Regions from separate parts of the Micromonospora sp. NPDC050417 genome, predicted to be linked through region 2. Evidence: riboswitches for the same ligand, from Rfam matches in the RefSeq annotation. Region 2 holds a riboswitch; each other region holds the start of a gene.
The links. Region 2 has a riboswitch for cobalamin ahead of ACIBF5_RS11270 (CbtB domain-containing protein). Riboswitches for the same ligand answer to the same signal wherever they lie in the genome.
Positions count from the first base shown of each region.

Region 1 (3,915 bases), on a different contig from region 2:
CCGGAGGTCGGCGACGGCCCCAGCCACCTCGGCGTCATCGCCCACAGCGCGGCGCTACGACTCGGCGGCTCCTGGCTGGACAACCTGCTGGCGGGCCTCGACGACAACCGGAAGCTCCTCGGCGAACTGCTCGCCGAGGAGCTTCCACTGGTCCGGTACCGACCGCCGGACGGCACCTACCTGGCCTGGCTGGACTGTCGCGCCCTGGATCTGCCCGCCGACCCGGCGGAGGTGTTCCTGGCACGTGGCCGGGTGGCGTTCGTGCCCGGACCCGACTTCGGCACCGGTGGCACCGGCCACGTCCGGTTCAACCTCGCCACCTCCCCCGAGATCATCACCGAAGCGGTACGTCGGATGGCCACCGCCGTACGCTGAGTCGATCCGGCGCCCCCGGGACCAGGATCGCGGTGCCGGAGTACCTGACCGGCTACCGGTTCGCCTGACCGCTCTTCGGTTGGTGCGACAGCTCAGCCGAGCGCCCACGCCTCGGTGGTCGTGGTGACCGTACGGTCGGTGTCGGCGGCCTCTTCGACCGCCAGGCCGATCAGGTGGTCCTGTGCCCCGTCGGCCAGTGGGTACGGCGGCGGGCCTTCACCGCGTACCCATGCGGCCATGGCCTGGAGCAGGGTCGCGGTGGCGATCTCGTCGTCGTTCCAGCGCAGGCCCGGATAGGGATTGCGGTAGAGGACTTCGGAACCAAGGGTGATGGTCTCGGTGTCGAAGCCGTCAAGGTCCAGGTCGTGACCGGTCTGCCGCCGTACCAGGGGTGTGCGCACGATCGCCCGGGGTGCGGCCAGGTGGACGATCTCGTCGTCGCGTAGCTCCCCGTGGGTGCCCCGGACGAGGAGTCGCCGGAACCGTAGTTGGTTGCGTGACTGGTTGTCGGTGAAGTCGTAGAGCCCGGAGCGGCCGTCGCCGAAGTCCAGGGTGGCGATGGTGGTGGTGGCGGGCTTCGGTGTCGGGTCGTCGGTCCAGCCCTGGCGGGTCTGCGGGTCGAGCAGCGGTGCGGTGGTCCGACTCGCCCGGATGGTGGCCGGGTCGTGACTGACGCCGAGCAGGCCACGGATGAGGGAGACGGCGTGGTACTGGTGCGTCGAGGAGACCTGGACCTGGGTCGGCGTACCGATGATCCCGGAGCGGACCGCCGCCGCGCGGGCGGCGTGTGCGGGCATCAGCAGATACTGTTCGGCGACCTGGACCAGGCCGGATTCGCCGACCTCGTCCCAGAGCCGACGCAGTCCGGCGACATCGGACGCGGGCGGGGTCTCGGTCAGCACTGGCACGCCACTCGCCACCGCCGCCGTGACCACGTCCGCGTTCACCGCTCGGGGCAGGGCGGTCACCAGGAAGTCCGGGCGGGCGGTCGCCAGGCAGTCGGCGAGCGAACCGAAGTACGGCACCGGCAGTGTCCGGGGTGTGGGAACCACAGCCCCGACGCAGGTCACGTCGGGCAACGCGGCGGACAACCGCCAGAACGCCTGCGCCCGCCAGCCGAACCCGATCAACGCGAACTTCGTCTCGTCTCTCATCCGGCCCACCTTAGGCATCCCTCGGGGCAGGCGGGCACGCCCACTGCTTCGTGGTCGTGCTCGACCGAAACGTACGCCCGGCGCCCAACCCGACACGCCTCCATGGTTATGCGTCGGTCTTCTCACCTGAAGTGGCCGGAGAGTCACCTTGTGCCGAGCTGTCAGCGATGGGCCTCTCGCCGTGCGGTGCACCTCGGCCGTGCGGTCGGTATCCGGTGGGCCGGGGGCGATCCCACCAGGACACGAACGCGACACGACATCTGGTGTTCGTTTATCCCTACCGCCCCATATATAGTTCGTGACGCAACTGGTTCAGCCGGACATCCAGCCGGCTGAGGCAACAGGGAACCCGGTGTGAATCCGGGACTGCCCCGCAGCGGTGAGTGGGAACGACCGCCGTCACAGAGCACTGGGAGCACCGGCACCCGCCGGTCACCTCCTGGGAAGCGACGGCCAGTAGGAGGACACGGGTTTCCGTGGCCGCGCCCGCGAGTCCGAAGACCTGCCAGTAGCGCCGCGCCCGGCGAACCGAGCGCGGCGGTCCGAGACCGCGCGGGACGGTCGACGGCTGCGACGCGACCCCCTGGGCTGCGCGTCTCCGCCTGCCTGCGCGCTCGGACCTCGTCGACGACGAGCACGAGGAGTGACAGGTGACGGTCACGGAGATGGTGACGGGCGAGGGAAACCCACTCGCACCGGGTCAACGCCGTACGCAGATGCACGTCCGTAAGCGCAACGGTGCGACCGAGCCGGTCGACGTACAGAAGATCGTCCGGGCGGTGGCGCGGTGGGCGGACGATCTGACCGAGATCGACCCGCTGCGGGTGGCCACGAAGACGATCAGCGGCCTCTACGACGGGGCGACCACGGCCGAACTGGACCGGCTGTCGATCCAGACCGCCGCCGAGATGACCGGTGAGGAGCCGCAGTACTCCCGACTCGCCGCCCGGCTGCTCGCCGGGTACGTCGACAAGGAGGTACGCGACCAGGGCATCGCCTCGTTCAGCCAGGCGATCCGGCTCGGTCACGAGCAGGGGCTGATCGGCGACGAGACGGCGCGGTTCGTGTCGGTCAACGCCCGGAAACTCGACGACGCGATCGATCCCACGGCCGACCTGCGGTTCGAGTACTTCGGACTGCGTACGGTCTATGACCGCTACCTGCTGCGCCACCCGGTGACCCGGCTGACCGTGGAGACCCCGCAGTACTGGCTGTTGCGGGTCGCCTGCGGACTCTCCGAGACCCCGGCCGAGGCGATCGGTTTCTACCGGCTGATGTCGTCGCTGGCCTACCTGCCCAGCTCCCCCACCCTCTTCAACTCCGGCACCGCGCACACCCAGATGTCCTCCTGCTTCCTGGTCGACTCGCCCCGCGACGAACTCGACTCGATCTACGACCGGTACGCCCAGGTCGCGAAGCTGTCGAAGTTCGCCGGCGGCATCGGCATCGCCTGGTCCCGGGTACGTTCCCGGGGCGCGCTGATCCGGGGCACGAACGGCCTCTCCAACGGGATCGTGCCGTGGTTGCGGACCCTCGACGCGAGCGTGGCGGCGGTCAACCAGGGTGGCCGACGCAAGGGCGCGGCCTGCGTCTACCTGGAGCCGTGGCACCCGGACGTCGAGGAGTTTCTCGAACTTCGCGACAACACCGGTGAGGACGCCCGGCGTACGCACAACCTGAACCTGGCCAACTGGATACCGGACGAGTTCATGCGTCGGGTCGAAGCCGACGAGGTGTGGTCGCTGTTCGACCCGGCCGAGGTGCCGGAGCTGCCGGACCTGTGGGGCGACGAGTTCGACGCCGCCTACCGGGCGGCGGAGGCGGCGGGCCGGTTCGTGCGTCAGGTCAAGGCCCGTGACCTGTACGGGCGGATGATGCGCACCCTGGCGCAGACCGGCAACGGGTGGATGACGTTCAAGGACCCGTCGAACCGGCTCTGCAACCAGACCGCCGAACCGGGCAACGTGGTGCACCTCTCCAATCTCTGCACCGAGATCGTCGAGGTCTCGGGCGACGGCGAGACAGCGGTCTGCAACCTCGGCTCGGTGAACCTGGCGGCGCACGTGGCCGGCGACGACCTCGACTGGGAGCGGTTGCGCGAGACGGTGCGTACCGCGGTGCTCTTCCTCGACCGGGTCATCGACATCAACTACTACCCGAGCGCCGAGGCGGCGGCGAGCAACCCGCGCTGGCGGCCGGTCGGGCTCGGCCTGATGGGCCTGCAGGACGTGTTCTTCGCGCTCCGGATGCCGTTCGACTCCGACCGGGCGCGGGAACTCTCCACCCGGATCTCGGAGGAGATCTACCTGACCGCCCTGGAGACCTCGGCGGAATTGGCCGTACGGTTCGGCCCGCATCCGGCGTACGCGCAGACCCGGGCCGCGCG
Region 1 covers NZ_JBITIH010000054.1:1,859-5,773, reverse strand. Annotated here, with positions in the region: gene ACIBF5_RS32465 (MalY/PatB family protein) at 1-375, shown strand, start outside; gene ACIBF5_RS32460 (Gfo/Idh/MocA family protein) at 468-1,529, opposite strand; cobalamin riboswitch at 1,821-2,054, shown strand; gene ACIBF5_RS32455 (ribonucleoside-diphosphate reductase subunit alpha) at 2,195-3,915, shown strand, end outside.
Region 1: another riboswitch for cobalamin. It lies ahead of ACIBF5_RS32455 (ribonucleoside-diphosphate reductase subunit alpha); the one in region 2 lies ahead of ACIBF5_RS11270 (CbtB domain-containing protein).

Region 2 (3,915 bases):
ACAGCACGGTACGCGGTCCGGTGTCGGTCACCGGGACCAGCGGTGCGGTCGCCCTGGTCGACGTCGCGGTCTCCGGCCCGGTCACCCTGGCGGCCAACGCCACCGGCGCCGACCTGCCCCTGCTCGCGGGGAACACCGTCAGCGGTCCGCTGAGCTGCGCCGGGAACAGTCCGGCGCCGATCAACCTCGGCCTCCGCAACACCGTGCAGGGCCCACGATCGGGCCAGTGCGCGGGGCTCTGACCAGGCAGGACCCGTAACGCACCTGATCACCACCGGCACCCTCGTACCGGCGGGCCGGGCCCCGAGCCCGGTCCGCCGGTACGACCGGATCCGAAGGGCTGAGACCGTGTCCGAGCCATCCGCTCCGTACCACCCGTCGACCCTCTCCGGCACCCGCCGGTCCCGTACGGCACCGGGCCTCGCCGTCGCGGCACTGCTCCTGGCGCTCGTCGCGACCGCCTGTACGGGCGCCGACCCCGACCACGGCGAACGCGGCGCCGCCCGGGGCGCACCGGCCGTAGCGGGACCCGCCGGCGTGACCGGTCCACTCTGCGACGTGCTGCCCGCCGGCACCGATCCCGGGAACCCGGCGTCGCTCGCCGGTGAGCCGGTCGACGTGGTGTTGCAGTGGATTCCCGTCCTCACCCGCTTCGAGGCGGCGCTGCGGGCCTCGGGACTCGGGCCCGAACTGCGCGGCATGACGGGGCTGACCATTCTCGCCCCGACCGATGACGCGTTCGGCGGCAAGTTCTCCGAGGACACCCTCGACAAGCTCTTCATCGAGCGCAAGGACGACCTGCGTGCACTGCTCAAGGCGCACATCGTGGACGGGTCCCGCCCGCTGGCCGACCTGGTGGCCGCCGGCCAGGTGACCACCCTGGACGGCACGCCGGTCGAGGTGACCGCGAGTGGCGCGATGGCCCGGGTTGCCGGCCAGGCGGACACCCTCTGTGTCGACTACCGTGCCGTCAACGCCCGGATCCACATCATCGACAAGGTTCTCGGCAAGCTGCCCACCGATGCCGACGGCGGCGACCACCGCAGCCACTGAACCGGTGTATCCCGCCCCCGGTCGGGGTAGGGAAGCAGCATGAAAACCACCTGGAAGCCGCACGAGGAGCACGGCACCCTCGGTAGCAAGCAGAAGCGGGAACTACCAGACACGGTCTTCGCGTTCCCGACAAAACGCAAGGAACCCCTAGTCGACGCCTCCCACGTACGTAACGCGGTGGCCCGGTTTGACCAGGTACAGGGCGTTACCGACGCCGAGCGGGAGCAGGCTTTCGCCAACATCAAGGTCGCCGCGAAGCACTACGGGGTCGAGGTGGCCGAGACCGAGTGGCGCCAACTCGGCAAGCTGCCGCACACGCCGAACCCGGTCCACAGCCGGGGCTGAACGACGCGGCGCCGGACACTGCCACGGCCACCGTCCGACGGGCGTGGAGCCCGCCGAGCGGTGGCCGTGCTGTCGAATGTCGAAGCGATCAGGCCGGGACCGTCTCGCCCGCCCGTCGGGTCGCGGTGGCGCGGACCCGGCGTTCGGTGAGCGCGCCGAAGAGCAACCCGAGGGTGGCCCAGGTGACGAACTGGGTGCCGAGTGACGCCAGCCGGAACTCCCACAGCACCAGGGCGGGGAAGCCGTCCGGCACCTCGTTGATCGTCGGCAGCGAGAGCTGCACGACGGTGATGAATACCGCGTACGCCCCCACCGCGAGCAGGGTCGCGTTCCACGCCCCGTACCGGGGGTGGAGCCAGCGGCCGAGGTGCAGGGCGAGCAGCCCGGCAGCCACCCCGATCACGATCATCAGGAAGTACAGGACGGTCCGCTGGTCGAGGGTGTCCGGGTTACCCGTGGCCGGCGGGTTCGCCGGGTACTTCAGGAACGGGACGAGAGCGACCGTCACGAAGCCGCCGAGGGCGACCAGGGCGGCGGTCGCCCTCGGGGTGAACCGACCGATCCGGCCGTACGCGATCGCGAACGCGAGCGCGAACAGGCCGCCGAGCGCCACCCCGTACACAAGTGCGGCGGTGGCCAGCCCGATCGTGCTCTGCACGAGACGGCTGACCAACTCGGGCTCGGCCGCGTCGGTGTGTGCCCCGGCGTCGGCCGCGTGCGCCGCCGCGTGTGCGGCAGCACCCTGCGCGGATTCGAAATCGATCGCCTGCCCGACCGGGCCCTCACCGAAGAGGGTGGCGAACAGGTAGGCGGCGACACCGGCGGCCAGGCCGACCAGCATCCCACGAATCAGCAGTGAACGAGCGGAGAGCATCTGAGTCCGCCCGCTACTAGTGGCAGGGGAAACCGAGAAGGTGGCGTCCGTCGTGGACGAACTCGTGCACCGACTCGCCGGAGAAGACGGAGGTCACACCCTGCTCCGCGCCGACGAAGTAGAGCAGCACGACGGCGAGCACCGCACCGAAGATCGCCCAGGGCAGGATCTGGCGGAGCGGGATCGGCGTCGGTGCCGGTACGGCGGTCGGCGTCGGCAGTGCGGATACGGATATGTTTGCCATGGCAAACCTCCTCGGGATCACGCGTCCCATAGCGGCGTCCGTGACGGTGGAGGGTCTGACTTCCGGAGCCGCCGACATCGGCGGACCGGTTACAGTGGCGCGACCGTGCCGGGTTCCCACCGGCTTCCTCCCACCGTCACGCTGTGCTCGGGACGCTACGGGCGGCGGCGCAGGGGTGTCAACTGCGGCCCCGTGTGCCCGGCGCACCGACCACCCCGGCGTGAGCCGGCACCCGGATCGAAAGCAGGTCGACACAGGTGGTGATCCGACTGGTCCTCGTCTCCCACGCGTCCACCCCGGCGGTACGCCGGGCGGCGTTTCCCCTGGACGAGCCGCTGGACCAGCACGGGCTCGCCGCCGCCACCACCGCCGCCGCGACTCTGATCCGCTACGACGAGGTGCGCTGCGCCCCCGCCCGGCGCTGCACCCAGACCGCCACGGCGCTCGGGCTGACTCCCACCCCCGACGACGGGTTGCGTGACGGGGATCTCGGTCGCTGGTCGGGGCGTACCCTCGACGAGGTGGCGGCCGACGAGCCGGACGCGGTCGCGACCTGGCTGACCGACCCGGCAGCCGCGCCCCACGGCGGCGAGAGTCTGGACGACCTGATCGCCCGGACCGGGACCTGGTTACGGGAACTCCCCGGCACCGCCCGTACGGTCATCGCCGTCACCCACCCGATGGTGATCCGCGCCCTGGTCGTCAACGCGATCGCGGCGACCCCCGCCTCGTTCTGGCGCATCGACATCGCCCCGCTGACCGCGACCGTGCTCGGGGGAGGGGCGGGGCGGTGGAACCTGCGCCGGTCGGGGGAGCCGTTGGGCTGAGCCGGTCAGTCGTTGGCCAGGGTGTCCAGGATCTGCTGGCCGTACTTCGCCAGCTTGTTCTCACCAACGCCGCTGACCCCGCCCAGCGTGGCCAGGGACGACGGGACCTCGGTCGCGATCTGGCGCAGTGTCGCATCGTGGAAGATCACGTACGCCGGGACGCCCTGTTCCTTCGCGGTCGCCGCCCGCCAGGCCCGGAGCCGCTCGAACACCGGCTCGGCACCGGGCGGCAGTTCGACCGTCGCGGTCGCGCCGCGCGACTTGGCGGCACGGGAGGTGGACGTCCGCTCCGGCTCGCGTCGCATCATCACCGTCCGTTGCCGGCCCAGCACCTCCGCGCTGGTCTCCGTGAGGACCAGGGTGCCGTACTCGCCCTGCACCGCGAGCAGGCCCTGGGCGAGGAGCTGGCGGACCACCCCGCGCCACTCGGCCTCGCGCAGTTCACCGCCGATACCGAAGACGGTGAGCGAGTCGTGGCCGTACTGGACGACCTTCTCCGTCTTCCTGCCGAGCAGGATGTCGATCGACTGCCCGGCGCCGAACCTCTGGTTCCGTTCACGGTGCAGGCGCAG
Region 2 covers NZ_JBITIH010000007.1:9,956-13,870, forward strand. Annotated here, with positions in the region: gene ACIBF5_RS11250 (M14 family zinc carboxypeptidase) at 1-242, shown strand, start outside; gene ACIBF5_RS11255 (fasciclin domain-containing protein) at 349-1,053, shown strand; gene ACIBF5_RS11260 (DUF6582 domain-containing protein) at 1,093-1,398, shown strand; gene ACIBF5_RS11265 (CbtA family protein) at 1,487-2,272, opposite strand; gene ACIBF5_RS11270 (CbtB domain-containing protein) at 2,289-2,516, opposite strand; adenosylcobalamin (AdoCbl) riboswitch at 2,556-2,657, opposite strand; gene ACIBF5_RS11275 (histidine phosphatase family protein) at 2,774-3,343, shown strand; gene recQ (DNA helicase RecQ) at 3,349-3,915, opposite strand, start outside.

Region 3 (3,915 bases), on a different contig from region 2:
GGTGGCCATCGAGGTGCCGGACAGCGGCAGGTGGCTCTGCCCCGGCTCACCCTGCCCGCTGTTCCTGGCCCGCGCTGCGGTGATGTCGACGCCGGGCGCGGTGATGTCCGGTTTGATCCCGCCGTCCAGGATCCGCGGGCCGCGTCCGGAGAACTCCGCCAGCTCGTCATCGCGGTTGACCGCGCCCACGGTCAGGGCGGCGTCAGCCGCGCCCGGCGACTCGATGCTGGCCGGGTCGTTGCCCGTGGCGACCACGAACAGCGTGCCCGTCCTGGCGGTGAGTTCGTTGACCGCCTGTGACAGCGGATCCGTGCCGTCGCTGGGGCTGCCGCCCAGGCTCATGTTCACCACATCGGCGCCCTGCGACGTGGCCCACTCCATGCCCGCGATGACCGAGGACTCGCTTCCGGTGCCGTCGTCGCCGAGCACCTTCGCGTTGAGGATCCGAGTGTCCGGCGCGACCCCCCGGTACCGGGCGTCCCGGCCGGCGACGATGGACGCGACGTGGGTACCGTGCCCGTGCCGGTCGTCGGGGTCGGCGCCGCCGGTGAAGTCACTCGCGCCCACCACCGCGTCGGCCAGGTCCGGGTGCCCGGCGTCGATCCCGGTGTCCAGCACCGCGACCGTGGTACCCGCCCCGGTGTGCCCGGCGCTCCACGCCACCGGGGCGCCGATCTGCGGCACCGAGTGCTCCAGCGAGGCCCGGACTCGCCCGTCGAGCCAGACCCGCTCGGCGCTCCGAGCCGTCGGCCAGTACACGGCGGAACGCTCCACGGAGACGGCCGTCACGCCCACGGCCGGCAGCACCCGGTTCACCCGGGCGGCCGCGCTGCGCGGTGTCGGGCCGGCGTGGTCGACGATCAGCGGCAGCCGGGGGGCCGTGGCGTCGTCGAATCCGGAGTCGACCAACTCGGTGACGTTGAACAGCCGCGGGTCCAGCCTGCCCGCTCGCAGGAGGGCCTGCGCGTCCTCGGGCACGATGTGTGTGTCACCCCGTTCGTCGGTGTACGAGTGGAACATCAGGTGTTCCCGGCCCTTCGCCGCCCGTACGTTCACCACGCGGGTACCGCTGACCGTCACCGTGTCGCCGGTCAGCAACGTCACGGTCGCGCTTTCGGCGGCGAGCCGCTGAGCCGTCACAGGGCTGGCCGCCGCCTCCGGCACGACCACCCCGGACGCCGCCGTGACGACGACCAGTAGCGCCGACAGTGCCGTTCTTCTTCGCATCACCATCTCCCCACTGTTTCTGGCAAGGGTTCGTTCGGCGCGGTGACCGCGCTGGTGACCCGGTCGGCGTGCGACGCCTCGGTGGTCGCCGGCACGTACGCCTGCCGCAGCCGGTACTCGCGCGCCTCCTCGCGCCGATGCTGACTGACCGTGTTGGTGGCGATCCCGTACAGCCACGGCCGGGCGTCCGGATGGGCGGTGTCGAACCGCTCCCGACGGCGGAACGCCGCCAGAAACGTCTCGGCGACCAGGTCGTCCGCGATTTCGGCACCGCGCCGCCTCGCCAGGTAGCGATGGATGTACGGCTCACGCCTGTCGAAGATCGTCGCGAAGCTTCCGGGATCCCGGACGGACCGCTCGATCACCGCCGCGTCCGTCAGCACGCCGACGTCGGCGGTCCTGACTCGTCTCAAACGATTCATGCACGACCTTTCGCGGACCGGGGAACCATCACCTGTTATCCGCAGGCCACACGAAAAGGGTTCACGGGCTGGGCGCCCACGTCGCCGAGCGCCGACGAACGGCGAGTGCCGACCGCGTTCCAGCGGCGGACATCGGAGGACACGTCAACCAGCTGGCGGTACCCGTCCCGCGTCTCGGACAGCCTCGCTCGTAAACCGTTGTGGGACCCGTACGATGGTGGGCGGTGCTGGTTCGCCCGACCCTCACAGGTCGGGCGTCGTAAGAGGGAACCCGGTGGAAAACCGGGACTGCCCCGCAGCGGTGAGTGGGAACGACCGCCGTCAACAAGCACTGGACCGGAAGGTCTGGGAAGCGACGGCCAGTAGGCGACCTTGTGTCATGCCCACGAGTCCGAAGACCTGCCAGCGCTGCGCACGCCGCCCGGTGTGCGCCGCCGGCGGTCCCTCGGGAGGGCCAGGGCGGAGAGACGGCACCTCGCTGTGCCCTGTCTTCCCCTCTCCCGTGCCCGCCGGGCACTTCGAGGGAAGGACCCCCTGTGAGCACCACCGCATTTGGTCAGAGCACCGTGCTCGGCTATCCGCGCGTCGGCGCGAATCGCGAGCTGAAGAAGGCCGTTGAGGCGTACTGGGCCGGCACCATCGACGCCGACAGCCTGGAGAACATCGCTGCCACGTTGCGGGCTGAGGTCTGGCGGACGCTGCGTGACGCCCGCCTCGACTCGATCCCGTCGAACACCTTCTCCTATTACGACCAGGTGCTCGACACCGCGGTCGCCGTTGGAGCAATTCCCGACCGGTTTGCCCGCCTGGGTTTGTCCGAGTTGGACACCTACTTCGCTATGGCCCGGGGTGTCGACGCCGAGCCGGCCCTCGAACTGACGAAGTGGTTCGACACGAACTACCACTACCTGGTGCCGGAGATCAGCGCGGGTACCGTCTTCGCCGCGAACCCGGCGAAGGCACTGCGGGAGTACGCCGAGGCCCGCGACCTTGGCATCAACACCCGCCCGGTGTTGGTTGGGCCGGCGACCTTCCTGCTGTTGGCCAAGGGCGACGATCCGTTCGCCCGCCTCGACGAGCTGGTCGAGACGTACTCCGGAATCCTCACCACGTTCGCGGAGGCGGGCGTGGCGTGGGTGCAACTGGATGAGCCCGCCTACGTCGCCGACCGCACCGCCGCCGAGATCGACGCCCTGCACCATGCCTACACCCGGCTCGGTGAGATCGCCGATCGGCCGCAGATCTTCGTGGCCACCTACTTCGGCGAGCTCGGCGACGCCCTACCTGCCCTGCTGAACACCCCGGTCGAGGCGGTCGGACTGGACCTGGCCGCCGGACCGGGCAACCTCAAGCGGCTCGCCACCGCAGGCCCGCTGCGCGGCAAGACCATCGTCGCCGGCCTGGTCGACGGCCACAACATCTGGCGTACCGACCTACGCGCCGCCGTCACCACCGGGGCGACGGTCACCGGGCTCGCCGACCACGTAGCCGTCTCCACGTCCTGCTCGCTTCTGCACGTCCCGGTCGACCTGTCCGCCGAGACCCGCCTCGACCCCCAACTGTACGAGCGGCTCGCGTTCGCCCGGCAGAAGGTAGACGAGGTCGTCCTGCTCGGACGCGCGCTACGCGACGGCACCACGCACCTGCCCGCACCTCTGCCGCCCGCCCCGGCGGTGTGGCGGCACGACAACGTCCGGGCCCGACTCGCCGCGCTCGACGCCACCGACCGGCAGCGCGGCGACTACACCAACCGGGCCGCCCGCCAGCAGGAACGGCTGGGGTTGCCGGACCTGCCGACCACCACGATCGGGTCCTTCCCACAGACGGCCGAGTTGCGCAAGGCCCGCGCCGCACTGCGCGCCGGCACCCTCGACGACGCCGGCTACACCGAACGGATGCGCGCCGAGGTCCAGCACGTCATCCGGCTTCAGGAAGCGCTGGGCCTGGACGTGCTCGTGCACGGCGAACCGGAACGCAACGACATGGTCCAGTACTTCGGCGAACAGCTCGACGGGTTCGCCGCCACCGACCACGGCTGGGTCCAGTCCTACGGCTCCCGCTGCGTACGCCCGCCGATCATCTACGGCGACGTGACCCGCAAGGCGCCGATGACCGTGACGTGGTCCACCTACGCCCAATCATTGACCAGCAAGCCCGTCAAGGGCATGCTCACCGGCCCGGTCACCATCCTCGCCTGGTCGTTCGTCCGCGTCGACCAACCCCGGGCCAACACCGCCGACCAGGTCGCGCTCGCTCTGCGAGACGA
Region 3 covers NZ_JBITIH010000001.1:57,945-61,859, forward strand. Annotated here, with positions in the region: gene ACIBF5_RS00180 (S8 family peptidase) at 1-1,227, opposite strand, end outside; gene ACIBF5_RS00185 (RNA polymerase sigma factor) at 1,227-1,649, opposite strand; cobalamin riboswitch at 1,861-2,071, shown strand; gene metE (5-methyltetrahydropteroyltriglutamate--homocysteine S-methyltransferase) at 2,186-3,915, shown strand, end outside.
Region 3: another riboswitch for cobalamin. It lies ahead of metE (5-methyltetrahydropteroyltriglutamate--homocysteine S-methyltransferase); the one in region 2 lies ahead of ACIBF5_RS11270 (CbtB domain-containing protein).

Region 4 (3,915 bases), on a different contig from region 2:
AGTTCAGCCGCTCTGCCAGCTTTCACAGCATGCATAACACCAGGGGACGCGGGTACGCGGACGCTGGCGCCGACGTGCTGCGCCGACGTGGAGGCAGGACGGTGGTGGTGGCATGCGGGGTGCCTCAAGGGAAAGCCCCAGGGCCGGGGAGATGTACCAGCAAGACGAGGTGGGTGACCTGCGGCGGGTCGAATCTCCGCCCTGACATCGAGGTTGTCGAGGTTATGCGCTTCCTCCGCAGGATCAAGAGCAGTCCCGACGTCAGCACCACGGCATCACTGCCGATCTCCGAATCTGCGGCAACCGATCCAGCTCGCGGCCAGCTCGTCCTGCGGCCGATGACGGACGAAGACCTTCCAGCCACGTCCCGTGCCCACGTTGGTCTCCTACCGTTCGGGGTCTTCCCGTCGCTCGGTGCCCGCTTTGTCCGTCGCTGGCAACGCACGTTCCTCGACTCGGGGCACGGCGTCGGCTACGTCGTCATTGACCCGGCGGCTGCCCCGGACGAGGTTGTCGGATTCCTGTTGGGCACCAGCGACCAGGTCGCGCACGCGACCGCGCTGACGGCGGACCGGCGCACGATGGCGTCCCTCGCGGGCGCGGGATGCGTCGCGCTGTTTGCCCGGCCTCGCGTTGCGGCCCGCCTGCTGCGATCGCGGTTCCGCCCGTGGGCACGCCGCTTGCTCCACCGCCAGGCAGAGCAAGCAGAACCCGAGTCGTTCGCCTCTCCGCAGGTCGCCGTCGTCACCGCGCTGGCGGTGCACCCGGGCTGGCGCAAGAGCGGAATCGGTGAGCGGCTGGTAGCCCATTTCATCGACCACGTCCGGACCGTCGGCGCGACGTGGGCCGAGTTGCAGACGTCGGTGGGGCCGTTAGGAGCAGCCGGTTTCTACGAACGGCTGGGGTGGAGAGCCGGATCCCAACGACTGACTCCCGACGGGGACATTCTGCGCACCTATTACTGGAACCTGCACGGGCAGGCAGAGGGTCGCATTGGCTAGCGTGGTGACGTGGGCCGCGACCACCCGTTGCCGCGAGACGCCACACCGTGACGCGCCGTGTGCCCGATCATGCCCACCCGACGAGTCAGAGCCCGCGTCCTCGACCTGCAGGAAGCTGGCTCTGACCTGGCTAGCGTCGTTCGAGGGTGAGCAGCGGCTCGGAGAGCGCGGGCGATGGGGCGTCGGGATCGCCGGACACGGCCTCCTCGATGCTGCGCAGGCCGGCCTCCACCTCATCGGCGCTGAGCTGGGCGAAGAACGAGAGGGTACGCAAACGCAGCCGTTCGAGCATGTCGGCGCGAGTGCCGTCGGACAAATGGGTAACCAGGCCGAATTCGGCGACACGCCAACCGGCCTCCGTGAACATCGCGATGACCTCGTGCAGCGGCTGGAACAGGGCGGTGTCCACCTCAAGGCCGCGAGGGAAGTGGTCCAGCCACCACGGCTCGGGATGGTGGTCGCTGAAATTCGCGCGCAGTAGCAGCCTCCCGGCCGGCTTGACCACCCTGGCCAGTTCCCTGACCGCTCGGGGCTTGTCCTGGACATGGTGCCAGGACAGGAACATGAGCGCGTAGTCGGCGCTACCCGAGGGAACTGGCATGTCCTCGGCGGAGCCTGCCACGTACCGCACGCCCGGATGCTGCTCCTGCTCCTGCGCCTGCTCGCGCATGCGGACCGACGGCTCGACCCCGGTCACCGGCCCGAACGCTCGCGCCAGCGCGGGGGTGAACCTGCCGGTCCCCGACCCGACGTCCAGCCCCACCAGCGGGCGCCGGTCGGGTAGCGCGGCGGCAAAGGCGCTTGTCCATGCCTCCAGTTGGTGCTCGGTGAGCGCACGGCCGCGGGAGTAGTTCTGGTACAGCTCCGTGTCGTAATCGACCCGCCTCATCGCCGCTCCCTCGTTCGGTCGAGCCCACTGTCCGATGTATCGTTGCGATACATCGGGACGATACGCGGAGGCGCGCTGGAAAGCCATGGCGGCAGCGGAGCCACCGGACCTGTGAGAGCGACGCTCTCCCTGACCACCCGGATCACGTGCTCGGTGGCAAGGCTGCGCGGGACGGCGCCGCGCTTGGGCGCGTGCCCTGGCGCACAACTGCTGACGGACGGGTTGGTCCCGGGTCGCGGAGGTGTCGGGGAATGACGCGAACCGAGGGCTGGTCGACGGACACGTCGATAAGTTGATCTACCCGACCCCGGCGACAACAGAGGCTTGAGCATGGTGTGGTGCGTCATATTGCGTGCGGCGACCGGGGCGCTAGAGTAGCGCCGCCGTGGTGCTCGGGAAACCGGTGTGAGACCGGTGCGGCCCTCGCCACTGTTATCGGGAAGTCTCTGGCCCTCGTCGTACGAGGTCACTGGGCATCAGCCTGGGAAGGCCGGTCGGAGACGCGTTTCCCGACAGCCAGGAGACCGGCCACGGCACGTAACGACCCGTCCACGAGGTGCTGGAAGGCGGTCCCTGATGCGCATGCGCGCAATGCGGCCCCGTATGTCCTGGCGCGTTGTCGCGCCGCTGTCCATCATGATGATCTTCGCTGTGTCGGTCGCCGGCTGCGCCTCGGACCAGGGCGCACCGTCCGGGACACCGTCGGCCACGACGGTCACGCTCACCAACTGTGGTGTGCCGGTGCAGTTCGCCCAGCCGCCATCGCGGGTGGTGACGATGAACCAGGCGGCCACTGAGATCATGCTCGCGCTGGGTCTGCAGGACCGGATGATCGGCACCGCGTACCTCGACGACGCGATCCTGCCCGAGTACGCCGCCGCGTACCAGAAGATCCCCGTGCTGGCGAAGGAGTACCCGTCGAAGGAGAAGCTGATCGAGGCTGCTCCGGACTTCGTCTACGCCTCGTTCGCGAGCGCGTTCAGTGACGAGGGGATCGGCGAGCGGGACACCTACACCAGCCTGAACGTCGGTACGTACCTCTCGCCCGCCGGCTGCCCGAAGGAAACTCGCCCGTCGCCGCTCACCATCGACGACGTGTACGGGGAGATCCGGGACATCGCCGCGATCTTCGGGGTACCAGAGCGGGGCACCTCCCTCATCGACGCGCAGAGGACGCGGATCGCCGCCGCCGCGTCGAGTGTCAAGGACGCGAAGGACATCTCGGTGCTCTGGTGGGACAGCGGGACCGACGCGCCGAGCGTGGGCTCCTGCTGCGGTGGGCCACAAATGCTCATGTCAGCGGTGGGGGTCGGCAACGCGTTCACCGACCTGCCCGGTAGCTGGGGCGACACCAGCTGGGAAAAGGTTGTCGAACGCGACCCGGACGTCATCGTCCTGGTGGACGCGGAGTGGGACCGGGCCGCCGCCAAACAGAGCTTCCTCACCGGCAACGCCACTCTGCGGGACCTGCCGGCCGTGACCGGCAAACGGTTCGTCGTGATCCCGTTCTCCGAGACGACCGCCGGGGTCCGGAACGTGCTCGGCATCGAGCACCTGGCGCAGGGGCTCGCCGCGCTGCCAACCCGGACACCACGCTGACCGCCGGAAGCACGCACCGTACCGACCGACGCGTGGTGCCGCCAGCAACGGCGGCGCCACGCCCGGGCGTTACGGTGCTGGTCATCACGCTGACCGGGATACTCGTCCTGTCGATCGGGGCTGCGGTGACCGTGGGACCCGCCGACCTCTCGCTCGGCACCGTGTGGACCGTCATCGGTGACCACGTGGGCGTGCTGCGCTCCGACGTGCCGCTCCTGCGGGACCACATCGTCTGGCAGATTCGCCTACCCCGGGTCCTCCTCGCCGCCGCCGTCGGAGCAGGACTCGCCGCCGTCGGAGCCGTCATGCAGACCGTCACCCGCAACGCGCTGGCCGACCCGTACCTGCTCGGTATCTCCTCCGGCGCCTCCCTCGGCGCGGTCCTGATCATCGTGGCTGGCGTCGGCTCGACGGTCTGGTCGCTGA
Region 4 covers NZ_JBITIH010000028.1:65,342-69,256, forward strand. Annotated here, with positions in the region: gene ACIBF5_RS28635 (GNAT family N-acetyltransferase) at 225-1,001, shown strand; gene ACIBF5_RS28640 (class I SAM-dependent methyltransferase) at 1,132-1,890, opposite strand; cobalamin riboswitch at 2,260-2,438, shown strand; gene ACIBF5_RS28645 (ABC transporter substrate-binding protein) at 2,527-3,489, shown strand; gene ACIBF5_RS28650 (FecCD family ABC transporter permease) at 3,522-3,915, shown strand, end outside.
Region 4: another riboswitch for cobalamin. It lies ahead of ACIBF5_RS28645 (ABC transporter substrate-binding protein); the one in region 2 lies ahead of ACIBF5_RS11270 (CbtB domain-containing protein).